Regions from separate parts of the Roseateles sp. GW821-FHT09B06 genome, predicted to be linked through region 2. Evidence: riboswitches for the same ligand, from Rfam matches in the RefSeq annotation. Region 2 holds a riboswitch; the other holds the start of a gene.
The links. Region 2 has a riboswitch for thiamine pyrophosphate ahead of AC07OQ_RS07010 (TonB-dependent siderophore receptor). Riboswitches for the same ligand answer to the same signal wherever they lie in the genome.

Region 1: another riboswitch for thiamine pyrophosphate. It lies ahead of thiC (phosphomethylpyrimidine synthase ThiC); the one in region 2 lies ahead of AC07OQ_RS07010 (TonB-dependent siderophore receptor).

What each region holds. Positions count from the first base shown of each region.
Region 1 is NZ_JBWKPM010000025.1:68,814-74,660, forward strand. Features, by position in the region: gene AC07OQ_RS19080 (FAD-dependent oxidoreductase) at 1-521, opposite strand, end outside; gene thiC (phosphomethylpyrimidine synthase ThiC) at 526-2,388, opposite strand; TPP riboswitch at 2,567-2,696, opposite strand; gene AC07OQ_RS19090 (transglycosylase SLT domain-containing protein) at 2,871-4,538, shown strand; gene AC07OQ_RS19095 (MAPEG family protein) at 4,557-4,946, opposite strand; gene recR (recombination mediator RecR) at 4,961-5,548, opposite strand; gene AC07OQ_RS19105 (YbaB/EbfC family nucleoid-associated protein) at 5,545-5,847, opposite strand, start outside.
Region 2 is NZ_JBWKPM010000005.1:219,693-225,539, forward strand. Features, by position in the region: gene AC07OQ_RS07000 (YbfB/YjiJ family MFS transporter) at 1-1,164, shown strand, start outside; gene AC07OQ_RS07005 (carboxymuconolactone decarboxylase family protein) at 1,161-1,742, shown strand; TPP riboswitch at 1,991-2,093, shown strand; gene AC07OQ_RS07010 (TonB-dependent siderophore receptor) at 2,169-4,334, shown strand; tRNA gene AC07OQ_RS07015 (tRNA-Asn) at 4,371-4,446, shown strand; tRNA gene AC07OQ_RS07020 (tRNA-Asn) at 4,540-4,615, shown strand; gene AC07OQ_RS07025 (zinc ribbon domain-containing protein YjdM) at 4,679-5,023, shown strand; gene AC07OQ_RS07030 (hypothetical protein) at 5,053-5,496, opposite strand; gene AC07OQ_RS07035 (hypothetical protein) at 5,496-5,747, opposite strand.

The DNA of each region.
Region 1 (5,847 bases), on a different contig from region 2:
CCGACCGCGCGGCCCCAATGCCAGCGCGCGGCGCTCGCGCCGGCGTGCAGCGCGGCCATGGCCTCGACCGGGTGGATCAGGCCCTCGCCGGGCAGCAGCCAGGCCAGCAGGCTCGATGGCGCCAGCGCCGGCTCCAGCATGCGCAGCTCGCCCGGAGCCAGCGCCTGCGCGCCCGGCATGCGGGCCAGGGCGCGCGCGGCCGCGCCGCGGTCGGTGCCATGGGCCAGCAGCAGGCTGCCGGCGATCCGCAGGCGCGGCGGGCTTGCCATGGCCGCGACGATGCGCGGCCAGAGGGCCAGCGACTCCCAGCCCAGGCGCGCGATGGCCGCGCCGCCGCATTCCTGCTCGGCCAGGGGGCTCAGCATGCCGGCCGCGGTGAAGGCGGCGGCGCCCTGGCCGTCGCAGCGCGGCTCGGGGCCGGGCGCGGGATCGAAGACCTCGACCGCGTGGCCGGCGCGGGCCAGCGTCCAGGCGAACAGGCGCCCGGCCAGGCCGGCGCCGGCGATCGCGATATGGGCCATCTGCTCAAGCCCCGGTCTTGATGGGGATGTAGAGCTCGCCGCCCCGGGCCTTGAACTCGGCGCTCTTGGCCTTCATGCCCTCGCTGAGTTGCTCGGAATACTCGCGCACCTCCTGCGTGATCTTCATCGAGCAGAACTTCGGGCCGCACATCGAGCAGAAATGCGCCACCTTGGCGCTGTCTTTGGGCAGGGTCTCGTCGTGGAACGCGCGCGCGGTCTCGGGGTCCAGGCCGAGGTTGAACTGATCGGTCCAGCGGAACTCGAAGCGGGCCTTGGAGAGCGCGTCGTCGCGCGCGCGGGCGCCCGGGTGGCCCTTGGCGATGTCGGCGGCATGGGCCGCGATCTTGTAGGCCATCAGGCCGGCCTTGACGTCGTCGCGATCCGGCAGGCCGAGGTGCTCCTTGGGCGTGACATAGCAGAGCATCGCGCAGCCGAACCAGCCGATCATCGCGGCGCCGATGCCGCTGGTGATGTGGTCGTAGCCGGGCGCGATGTCGGTGGTCAGCGGACCCAGGGTGTAGAAGGGCGCCTCGTCGCAGTGTTTCAGCTGCTCGGTCATATTGGCCTGGATCAGGTGCATCGGCACATGGCCAGGGCCCTCGATCATGGTCTGCACATCATGGGTCCAGGCGATCTTGGTCAGCTCGCCCAGCGTCCTCAGCTCGGCGAACTGGGCCTCGTCGTTGGCGTCGGCCAGCGAGCCGGGACGCAGGCCGTCGCCCAGCGAGAAGCTGACGTCGTAGGCCTTCATGATTTCGCAGATCTCTTCGAAATGCGTGTAGAGGAAGTTCTCCCGGTGGTGCGCGATGCACCATTTCGCGAGGATGGAGCCGCCGCGCGAGACGATGCCGGTGCGGCGCTTCACGGTCATCGGCACGAAGGGCAGGCGCAGGCCGGCGTGGATCGTGAAGTAGTCGACGCCCTGCTCGGCCTGCTCGATCAGGGTGTCGCGGAACAGCGCCCATGTCAGCTCCTCGGCCACGCCGCCGACCTTCTCCAGCGCCTGGTAGATCGGCACGGTGCCGATCGGCACGGCGCTGTTGCGCACGATCCAGTCGCGCGTGGTGTGGATGTTGCGGCCGGTCGAGAGGTCCATCACCGTGTCGGCGCCCCAGCGCGTGGCCCAGACCATCTTCTCGACCTCCTCCTCGATCGAGGAGCTGACGGCCGAGTTGCCGATATTGGCGTTGACCTTCACGAGGAAATTGCGGCCGATCGCCATCGGCTCCAGCTCGGTGTGGTTGATGTTGGCCGGGATGATGGCGCGGCCGCGCGCCACCTCGTCGCGCACGAACTCGGGCGTGATGATCGCGGGGATGCTGGCGCCGAAGGAATTGCCGCGCAGGCGCGCCTCGCGCTCGACGTCGGCCTGGTACTCGCGCATCCACTCGAAGCGCTGGTTCTCGCGGATCGCGACGAACTCCATCTCGGGCGTGACGATGCCGCGGCGCGCGTAATGCAGCTGGGTCACGTTGGCACCCACCTTGGCGCGACGCGGCCGGCGCTGCAGGCCGGCGCTCAGCGCGCGCAGCTTCAGCTGCTGCTCCTGGTCGCGCAGACCGTCGTCGATCAGCTGGATCGCGCGGCCCTCGTAGGCCTCGGTGTCATGTCTTGCCTCGACCCAGGCGGCGCGCGGCGCCGGCAGGCCGCGTGCCACGTCGATCGCGGCGGCCGGGTCGGTGTAGGGGCCGGAGGCGTCATAGACCGTGATCCGCTCGCCATTGCTCAGCGCGATCGCGCGCATCGGCACGCGCAGCTCGGGATGCAGGGTGCCGGCCACATGGGTCTTGGTGGAGGCGGGCAGGGGTTCGCGGCTCAGCCGGATGCTCTGGTCGAGGGCGCTCGGGGCGGTGATGCGTGGGGTCATGACTGAAGGTCTCCGGGTTGAACCCCGGAGGCTGGTCATGAGACGGAGACGGGCGCACGAAGGCTCACAAGGCGCGCCGAGAGGTGGGGCCGAGCAGGTGCGTGCAGACGGGCGGGAGGTGCGGACGGGCTTGCCGCGACCTCGACCCTGGACGACAACCTCCAGGGCCCGCACCCATGGCATGGGAGCAGGCTCTTCTTACGCCGGTACAAACCGGATCAAGTTCAGCGGGACCATGGCTTCCACCACATCTCAGCCCGACGCGTTCTCAAGGAGAACGGCGTAACAGGGCACCCCGGAGCAGGCCCGCAGTATAGGGTGCGAAGCCACGGGCTTCGTTAAATCTCTGACGGATCAGCGTGCAAACCCGGCTGTCATGGGGGCGATATGCGCCCCTAAACTGCGGCCGCTTGCTAGGGGTGGCGGGGCCGAGATGGCCGCCACCGCGCCCGTTCTTCACGAGAACCCTGGGAGGGATGGCGATGAAACGCTGGACGATGACGCTATTGGCCGGCTGCGCCCTGATGGCGCTGGCACCGCTGGGCCGGGCCCAGGACCTGGGCGATCTGGCGGCCAAGGCCAAGCTCAGCGATGCGGAGCGGGCCAAGCGCGACGCCGACAAGGTCTACCAGTGGATACGCTTCAATGCGGACAAGGCCGCGGCCAAGGCGCCGGCGCCCAAGCCCGCCCCGGCGCCGGCCGTGCCCCTGGCCCCGCTGGAGCTAGAACCGTCCGCACCGGTCGCCGTCCAGCCGCGCCCCCTGGTGGAGGACGCGCTGCAACCCGGCGTCAATGTCGACCTGGACGACGCCCAGGCCAAGCGCGACCTGTGGGTACGCCTGCGCAGCGGCTTCGCGATGCCCGACCTGAACAACGAACTGGTGGGCAAGGCCGAGAACTGGTACAGCAGCCGCCCCGACTATGTGGCGCGCATGACCGAGCGCGGCGGCCGCTACCTCTATCACATCGTGGCCGAGGTCGAGAAGCGCGGCATGCCGCTGGAGCTGGCCCTGCTGCCCTTCATCGAGAGCGCCTTCAACCCGCAGGCCATGTCCAGCGCCAAGGCCTCGGGCATGTGGCAGTTCATGCCCGCCACCGGGCGCGACTTCGACCTGAAGCAGAACATCTTCCGCGACGACCGCCGCCATGTGCTGGCCTCCACCCGCGCCGCGCTGGACTATCTGGGCCGGCTGCACGAGATGTTCGGCGACTGGCATCTGGCGCTGGCCGCCTACAACTGGGGCCAGGGCAATGTGCAGAAGGCGATCGCGCGCAACCAGAAGGCCGGCCTGCCGACCGACTACGAGAGCCTGCGCATGCCCGACGAGACGCGCTACTACGTGCCCAAGCTGCAGGCGGTCAAGAACATCGTGCTGCGTCCCGACGCCTATTCGCTGGCCCTGCCGGCGATTGCCAACCACCCCTATTTCCTGAGCGTCGAGATCGACCGCGACATCGACGTCGATGTCGCGGCCCGGCTGGCCGGCATGACGTCCGACGAGTTCAAGCAGTTCAATCCGCAGGCCAACAAGCCGGTGCTGCTGGCCGCGGCCTCCGACCAGGTGCTGCTGCCCTATGACAATGCCGACGCCTTCGCGCGCAACCTGGCCACGCACCGGGGCCAGCTCGCCAGCTGGACCGCCTGGGTGGTTCCCAGGACCATGAAGCCGGCCGACGCGGCCAAGCAGGTGGGCATGAACGAGGCCCAGCTGCGCGAGATCAACAAGATCCCGCCGCGCATGCTGGTCAAGGGTGGCTCCACGCTGCTGGTGCCGCGCAGCGCGCGCCACGACCGCGACGTCTCGGAGCAGCTGGCCGACAACGCCAGCCTGAGCCTCGCACCCGATATGCCGCCGCTGCGTCGCGTCAGCTTCAAGGCCGGCAAGGGCGACACCGTGGCCTCGGTGGCGCGCCGCTACAAGGTCGGTGCGGCCCAGGTCGCGCAATGGAACCAGGTCTCCACCAAGGCCGGTTTCAAACCCGGCCAGCTGCTGGTGGTCTACACCGCCGGTGGCGGCGGCAGCGCGAAGGCACCGGTGCGCAGCGCCAAGAGCGCCATCAAGGGCAACGGCGGTGTCCGGACGGCCAAGGCCGGCGTGAGGACCGCGCGCAGCGCCAGCGCGGCGCAGAAGCCCGGCAAGCGCCGCTGAACCCTGCGGCGAGCCGGCTCAGGCGAAGAACAGCGCCACGCCGCTGCCGAAGGCGGCGGCCCAGGCCAACGAGCGCAGGCTCGGCTGGTCGGCCAGGTACAGGCCGATATAGATCAGCCGGAAGGTGACGAAGGACAGCGCGAGCATGTCGATGCGCTCTTGCGCCGCCCCCAGCTGCTGGGCCGCCAGCACGCCGGCGATGAACAGCGGCAGTGCCTCGAAACTGTTGGCCTGCGCCGCATCGGCGCGCGCCTGCCAGCCGCCCAGCCTGGCCAGCCAGGCCCGCGGGTGGTGGTTGTCGAAACCACCGTCGCGCAATCGCTTGCCGAAGCCCTTGGACTTGGCGATGCCGGCGCAGACGACGGGCAGCGCGCAGGCCACCAGGATGCAGTAGTTGGCAACGGTCATGGTCGCTTTCGTGCTCAGCGGCGGTCCACCAGCGCATGGGCGATCGTGCCCAGATCCACATATTCCAGCTCGCTGCCCACCGGCACGCCGCGCGCCAGGCGCGTGGCGCGGATGGCCCGCGAGCGCAGCGCCTCGGCCAGCACATGGGCCGTGGCCTCGCCCTCGGCGGTGAAGCTGGTGGCCAGGATCACCTCCTCCACCCCCGGCTCGGCGGCGCGCGCCAGCAGCTGCTCGGCGCCGATGGCCTGGGTCGAGAGTCCGTCCAGCGGACTCAGGCGCCCCTGCAGCACGAAATAGTAGCCGCGGTAGGAGCCGGTGCGCTCCAGCGCCGCCTGGTCGGCCGGACTTTCCACCACGCACAGCAGGCGCGCATCGCGCTGCGCATCGCTGCAGATCTCGCAGACCGGCGCCTCGCTGAAGGTGTGGCAGCGCTGGCAATGGCGCACCTGGGCCATCGCCGCCGAGAGCGCCGCGGCGATGCTGCGGGCCCCCTCGCGGTCGTGCTGCAGCAGGTGGTAGGCCATGCGCTGGGCCGACTTCTGGCCCACGCCGGGCAGGCGCTTCAGCGCCTCGATCAAGTCCTCGAGGGCGGACAAGATCAGAACGGGAACTTCATGCCCGGAGGCATCGGCATGCCGGCGGTCAGCTTGCCCATCTTTTCCTGGCTGACCGCTTCGGCGCGGCGCACCGCGTCGTTGAAGGCGGCGGCCACCAGATCCTCCAGCATGTCCTTGTCGTCGGCCAGCAGGCTGGGGTCGATGGTGATGCGCTTGACGTCGTGCTTGCAGGTCATCGTGACCTTGACCATGCCGGCGCCCGACTGGCCCTCGACCTCGATATTGCCGAGCTCGTCCTGGGCCTTCTTCAGGTTGTCCTGCATGGCCTGGGCCTGCTTCATCAG
Region 2 (5,847 bases):
GTCGGCAGCGGCATCGCCGCGCTCGCCGTCGCGATGGGCATCGGCCGGTTCGCCTTCACGCCCCTGCTGCCGCTGATGCTGCGCGACGGCACCCTGAGCGCGGCCACCGGCGCGGAATGGGCGGCCGCGAACTATGGCGGCTACCTCATCGGTGCGCTGACCGTCTCCTGGTTCGCCAAGGATCCGCTGCGTGGCCTGCGGCTGGCGCTGATTGGCGTCGCGCTGACGACGCTGCTCATCGCAGGGATAGGCGGGGACTCGGGAGCGCTCGCCGGTGCCGGGCTGCGTGGCGCCGCCGGCATCTTCAGCGCCTGGGCGCTGATCTGCACGAGCAGCTGGTGTCTGGCGGAACTGGCCCGGCGGCGGGCCGCGTACCTGGGCGCCTGGATCTATACCGGGGTCGGCCTGGGCATCGCCCTGACCGGCGTTCTCGCCTGGCTCGGGGGGCGCCAGCCCGCGCACTGGCTGTGGCTGGAGCTCGGTGCGCTCGCCGCGACCGGCGCCTTGTTCGTGGGCATGAGCTTGCGCGGCGGCGTCAGGCCGGCCGCGGCGGCGCACGCGACGCCGGCCGCCGGGCCGGACCGGGCGCGTGGGCAGCTGGGCCTGGTGCTGTGCTACGGCAGCTTCGGCTTCGGCTATATCGTGCCCGCCACCTTCCTGCCCGCCATGGCCCGGCAGCAGGTCGACGACCCGCTGGTCTTCGGCCTGACCTGGCCCCTGTTCGGGCTGGCCGCGGCCCTGTCCGTTGCGGCCGCCGCGCGCTGGCTGTCGAGCTGGCCGCGCCGACGGGTCTGGGCCCTGGCGCAGGGCGCCATGGCGCTCGGCACGGCCTTGCCCCTGGCCACGCAGGCCTTGTGGGCGCTGGCGGTCTCGGCCGTGCTCGTGGGCGGAACCTTCATGGTGGCCACCATGGCCGGCCTGCAACTGGCGCGGGAACAGCGCCCCGCCCACCCGACGCCGCTGCTGGCACGGATGACGGTCGCCTTCGCCACCGGCCAGATCGCGGGCCCTGTCCTGGTTCGTGCGCTGGGATCCGGCAGCCTGGCCGGTTGGGATGCCCTGGTCTGGGCGAACGCCGTGGCCACGCTGCTCCTGCTGCTGACGGCAGCCTGGCTGTGGCGGGCGGCCGCACCCCACCCTGCAACCCTGGAGCCAACTCAATGAGCACCGTTCCTTCGAACCATTCCGCCATCGCCTTTCCCGAAGCCGGCCTGCCCGAGCGGCTGGGGCCGCCGGCAACGCTGGATGCGGCGCAGCAGGAGGCCGCCAATGAACTGTTCAATGGCCCCCGCCGTGGTGTGTACGGCCCGTTCCGACCCCTGCTGCACCGCCCGCCACTGCTGCGCGCGGTGGCGAAGGTCGGCGAAACCCTGCGCTACGAGGGCACGCTCGACACCGCGCTGCGCGAATGGACCATCTGCGTCGTCGCGCGCGAGCTGTCCAACGTCTTCGAGTGGGACATGCACCTGCCGCTGGCCAAGGCCGCCGGCGTACCCGCCTCGGCACTGGCAGCCCTGGATGCCGGCGAGCCGTCGCCGCCCGACCTGGCCGGCGAACTCGCGCTCGCCCGCCAGGTCGCCCGCGAACTGATCGGCCAGCACCGCCTCGGCGACGCGACCTACTCGGCCGCCGCGCAGCAGTGGAAAGAGCCGGTGCTCGTGGAACTGCTCACGCTGGTCGGCTACTTCGTGACGGTGTGCTGGCTGATGAATGTGGCGCGCACGCCCGGACCGGCAAGCTGAGCTGCCACGCCGGCGCCCACCGCTCGTGGCCGGGCACGAAGGGTGGGCGAGGCACAGCGTGCAGCCCCGGCTGCGAGCGCGCGCGGGGCGCGAGTGCATCGCAGTGAGCCGAACGCGGCGCAGCCCTCCGAGCCGGGCCGCCGAGCTCCCGCATCGCCGATGCATCCGGGCCAGGGCGCCCACTCCAGCCAGGGGTGTCCGCCCGCGGCACTACAATCCACCTCGCCATGCGGTAGTGACACCGCACGGCATTTCGCTAGGGGTGTTGGGCCGGGCAATCGGTTCGACTGAGAAAGTCCCTTTGAACCTGATTGAGGTAATCCTCGCGCAGGGAAGCACGCAAGAAGTCCACGTCGACCACCGATCCTTTCTCCCGACGTGCGGACTCATGTGAGGCCGACCTGCCATCGCTCGACCTTGCACTCGATGGCACATCATCTCCAGCATCTCCTGTCCCCCCTGGGCCTCGCCGTGGCCTTGCTGTGCGCCGCGCAGGGCGCCGGCGCGCAACAGTCCAGCGCGCTGCCCACCGTCTCCGTCAGCGGCCGCTCCGCCGAGGCGCCCGTTTCCATCGGCGGCTTCGGCAGCGAAACGCCGGTGGCCAAGCTGCCGCTGCAGGCCGCGGTGCTGAGCGCCGACCGGCTGGTCGATGCCGGTGTCGATGCGCTGTCGGGCCTGACCCTGTTCGACGCCAGCGTCGGCGATGCCTACAACGCGCAGGGCTATGTGTCCTATCTGAAGGTGCGCGGCTTCGACCTGGACAACCGCTTCAACTACCGCCGCGACGGCCTGCCGATCAATGCCGAGACGGCGCTGTCCCTGGGCAACAAGAGCGGCGTCGAGCTGCTGAAGGGCACCAGCGGCATCCAGTCCGGCACCAGCGCGCCCGGCGGCCTGGTGAACCTGCTGGTCAAGCGCCCGACCGCGGCACCGCTGACCAGCGTCACCCTGGGCTTGAGCGAGCGCGGCACGGCCGAGGCCGGCCTGGACTGGAGCCGCCGCTTCGGCGCGGGGCAAGCGTTCGGCCTGCGCATCAATGCGGCCGCCGCCGAGCTGCGCCCGCAGCTGCGCGATGCGCGCGGCGACAAGCAGCTGCTGGCCCTGGCCGGCGACTGGCGCGCCACGCCCGACACCCTGGTGGAGGCCGAGTTCGAATGGAACCGCCAGAGCCAGCCCAGCCAGCCCGGCTTCAGCCTGCTGGGCGACCGGCTGCCCTCGGCCAAGGACATCGACCCGCGCACCAACCTGAACAACCAGGACTGGAGCCAGCCGGTGGTGTTCAACAACCAGCATGCGTCGCTGCGCCTGACGCAGCGCCTGAACGCGGATTGGAAGGCGCAGGCCCATCTGGGCGTGCAGCGCCTGAAGACCGACGACCGCCTGGCCTATCCCTTCGGCTGCACGGCTGCCGACGGCAGCTACTACGCCGACCGCTACTGCCCCAACGGCGACTTCGACATGTGGGACTTCCGCAGCGAGAACGAGCGCCGCAACAGCGACGCGCTGGATCTCTCGCTGGCGGGCCGGTTCGTCGCCGCCGGGATGCGTCACGAGATCGGCACCGGCGTGCTGTTCACGCGCTTCGAGAGCCGCTTCCAGCGCCAGACCTACAACTGGGCCGGCACCGGCAATATCTCGGGCCAGGCGCCTGCGCCCACCACGCCGGACCCGACGTTCAGCGCCGACAACACCAATCGCGACGAGCGCAGCACCGAGTTCTATCTGCGCGACACGATCCAGATCGGCACCGACTGGCAGGCCTGGCTGGGGCTGCGTCACACGCGGCTGAAGCGCGAGAGCGTGCGCACCGACGGCTCGGAGCCCATGGCGCCCTACACGCAGAGCTTCACCACGCCCTGGCTGGGCCTGAGCCACGCGCTGTCGGCCCAGTTGATGGCCTATGCCAGCTGGGGCGAGGGCGTCGAGTCCGAGGTGGTGCCCAACCGTCCCGAATATGCCAATGGCGGCCAGGCCCTGCCGGCGCTGAAGAGCCGCCAGCTGGAAATCGGCCTCAAGTCCGGCAGCTCGACCGTGGACTGGGGCCTCAGCGCCTTCGACATCAAGCGCCCGCAGTGGCGCGACATCGGCACTTGCGACGCCGATCTGACATGCACCCGCGTGGCGGACGGCATCGCGCGGCACCGCGGCGTCGAGGCGCAGGCCGATCTGAAATGGAGCGGCGGCGGCCTCTTGGCCAGCGCGATGAAGCTGCAGGCGCGCCGCCGCGGCAGCGCAGACACTAGCCTGAACGGGCTGAAGCCCGCCAATGTGGCCGAGACCGCGCTGAAGCTGCAGGGCCGCCAGAACATCGCCACCCTGCCGGGCCTGCAACTGCAGATGGGCCTGGTCTACGAAGGCCGGCGCGCCGTGCTGCCCGACAACAGCGTCAAGATCCCCGGCTGGACCCGGCTCGACGCAGGCCTGCGCTACGAACAGCAACTCGGCGGCAGGCAGTTGCTGATCTGGCGCGCCGGTGTCGACAACCTCGCCGACCGCCGCGCTTGGAAGGAATCGCCCTTCCAGTACGGCCATGTGTACTTGTACCCGCTCGAGCCGCGCACCTGGCGTGCCAGTTTGGAGATCAGCTTGTAAGGCCTAAAATTTTCTGGCTATAATGCAAGGCTCTGTTCCCCGATAGCTCAGTCGGTAGAGCGCCGGACTGTTAATCCGTAGGTCCCTGGTTCGAGCCCAGGTCGGGGAGCCAAGAACAGAAGAAGAAACAGAATCTCTTCGGAGGTTCTGTTTTTATGAAAGCCCGCCGCAACCGCACGGCGGGCACCCATACCGAACGGTCAATTCCTCGATAGCTCAGTCGGTAGAGCGCCGGACTGTTAATCCGTAGGTCCCTGGTTCGAGCCCAGGTCGGGGAGCCACTTCAGAAGCCCTGCATGCGAAAGCATGTGGGGCTTTCTTCATTTCCCTCAGTGAGCCCACCGATGAGCACCCTGCCCGCCTGCCCTAAGTGCCAATCCGCCTATACCTACGAGGACGGTGCCATGCTCGTCTGCCCCGAGTGCGGCCACGAATGGTCGGCCCAGGGTTCGGAGCCGGCGGCCGCTGAAGAGGTGCGCGTGATCCGCGACGCCGTGGGCAATGTGCTGCAGGACGGCGACACGGTCACGGTGATCAAGGACCTGAAGATCAAGGGCTCGTCCCTGGTGGTCAAGGTCGGCACCAAGGTCAAGAACATCCGCCTGGCCGACGGCGATCACGACATCGACTGCAAGATCGACGGGATCGGCGCGATGGGGCTGAAGTCGGAGTTTGTGAAGAAGGTGTAGCGCGAGGTGGGGTGACCGATTGGCCGCAATCACTTCACGCCCTCGCATCGCCCCTGAGCTTGACTCCAACGACCCCCGGCATCCAGACAGCGATCTTGCTGGATGAAGTTGCGCACAGGCCCCAAAAGCACCAGCAGGAGCACCCCGCAGCACGACAAAAATCCGAGACGCCCCATCCACAAGCCCAAGCGATTTGCGGCGAAGTGCGAATGGACCCTTGCGAGCGCCGAGTTGGTGCTGCCCGGCAGGGGTGCAATACAGAAACGGCTGTTGTCGCCGAATGGCTCCTCGATGCCAAACCGTTCTCCGGCAATCGTGAACTCGCAGAACAGGTCTTCTCGGAGGCTGGATCGAGAGATAGTTCCACCCGGAATGGATGCCGCAATGCGTCGTACGGCACGCCGCCCGGCCAGGGCACTGACCTCGAAGGAATGCAACCGTCCATCTTTGTCGAGCAACGGATACGTGCGCATCAACGCCCCTCTGAGATTGGCGCCTCAAGCCAAATGTGCTGGCCCGAATGGTGCTCTTTGATCGTAGACAGCGCGCGCTCAAGCTTTGTGCGATCGCTCAGGGCATAGACGAAGCGGCTCAGGTTGACGCCATCAAGGCGGCCATAGTCTTCATCTGAGATCGCGTCGCTGCCACACCAGATAGCATCGCTCGAAGTGGCGGCGCGAATCGCCTCACGAAGGCCCTGCCCTGTGATTGCTAGGTAGATCATCTTGGAAGCATACCCGGGCACCGGTCACTACCGGGATCCTTTCCCGATGATCGACACTCGGACTCCCAGCTCGACCATAGACCTATTCATCCGTAGGCCC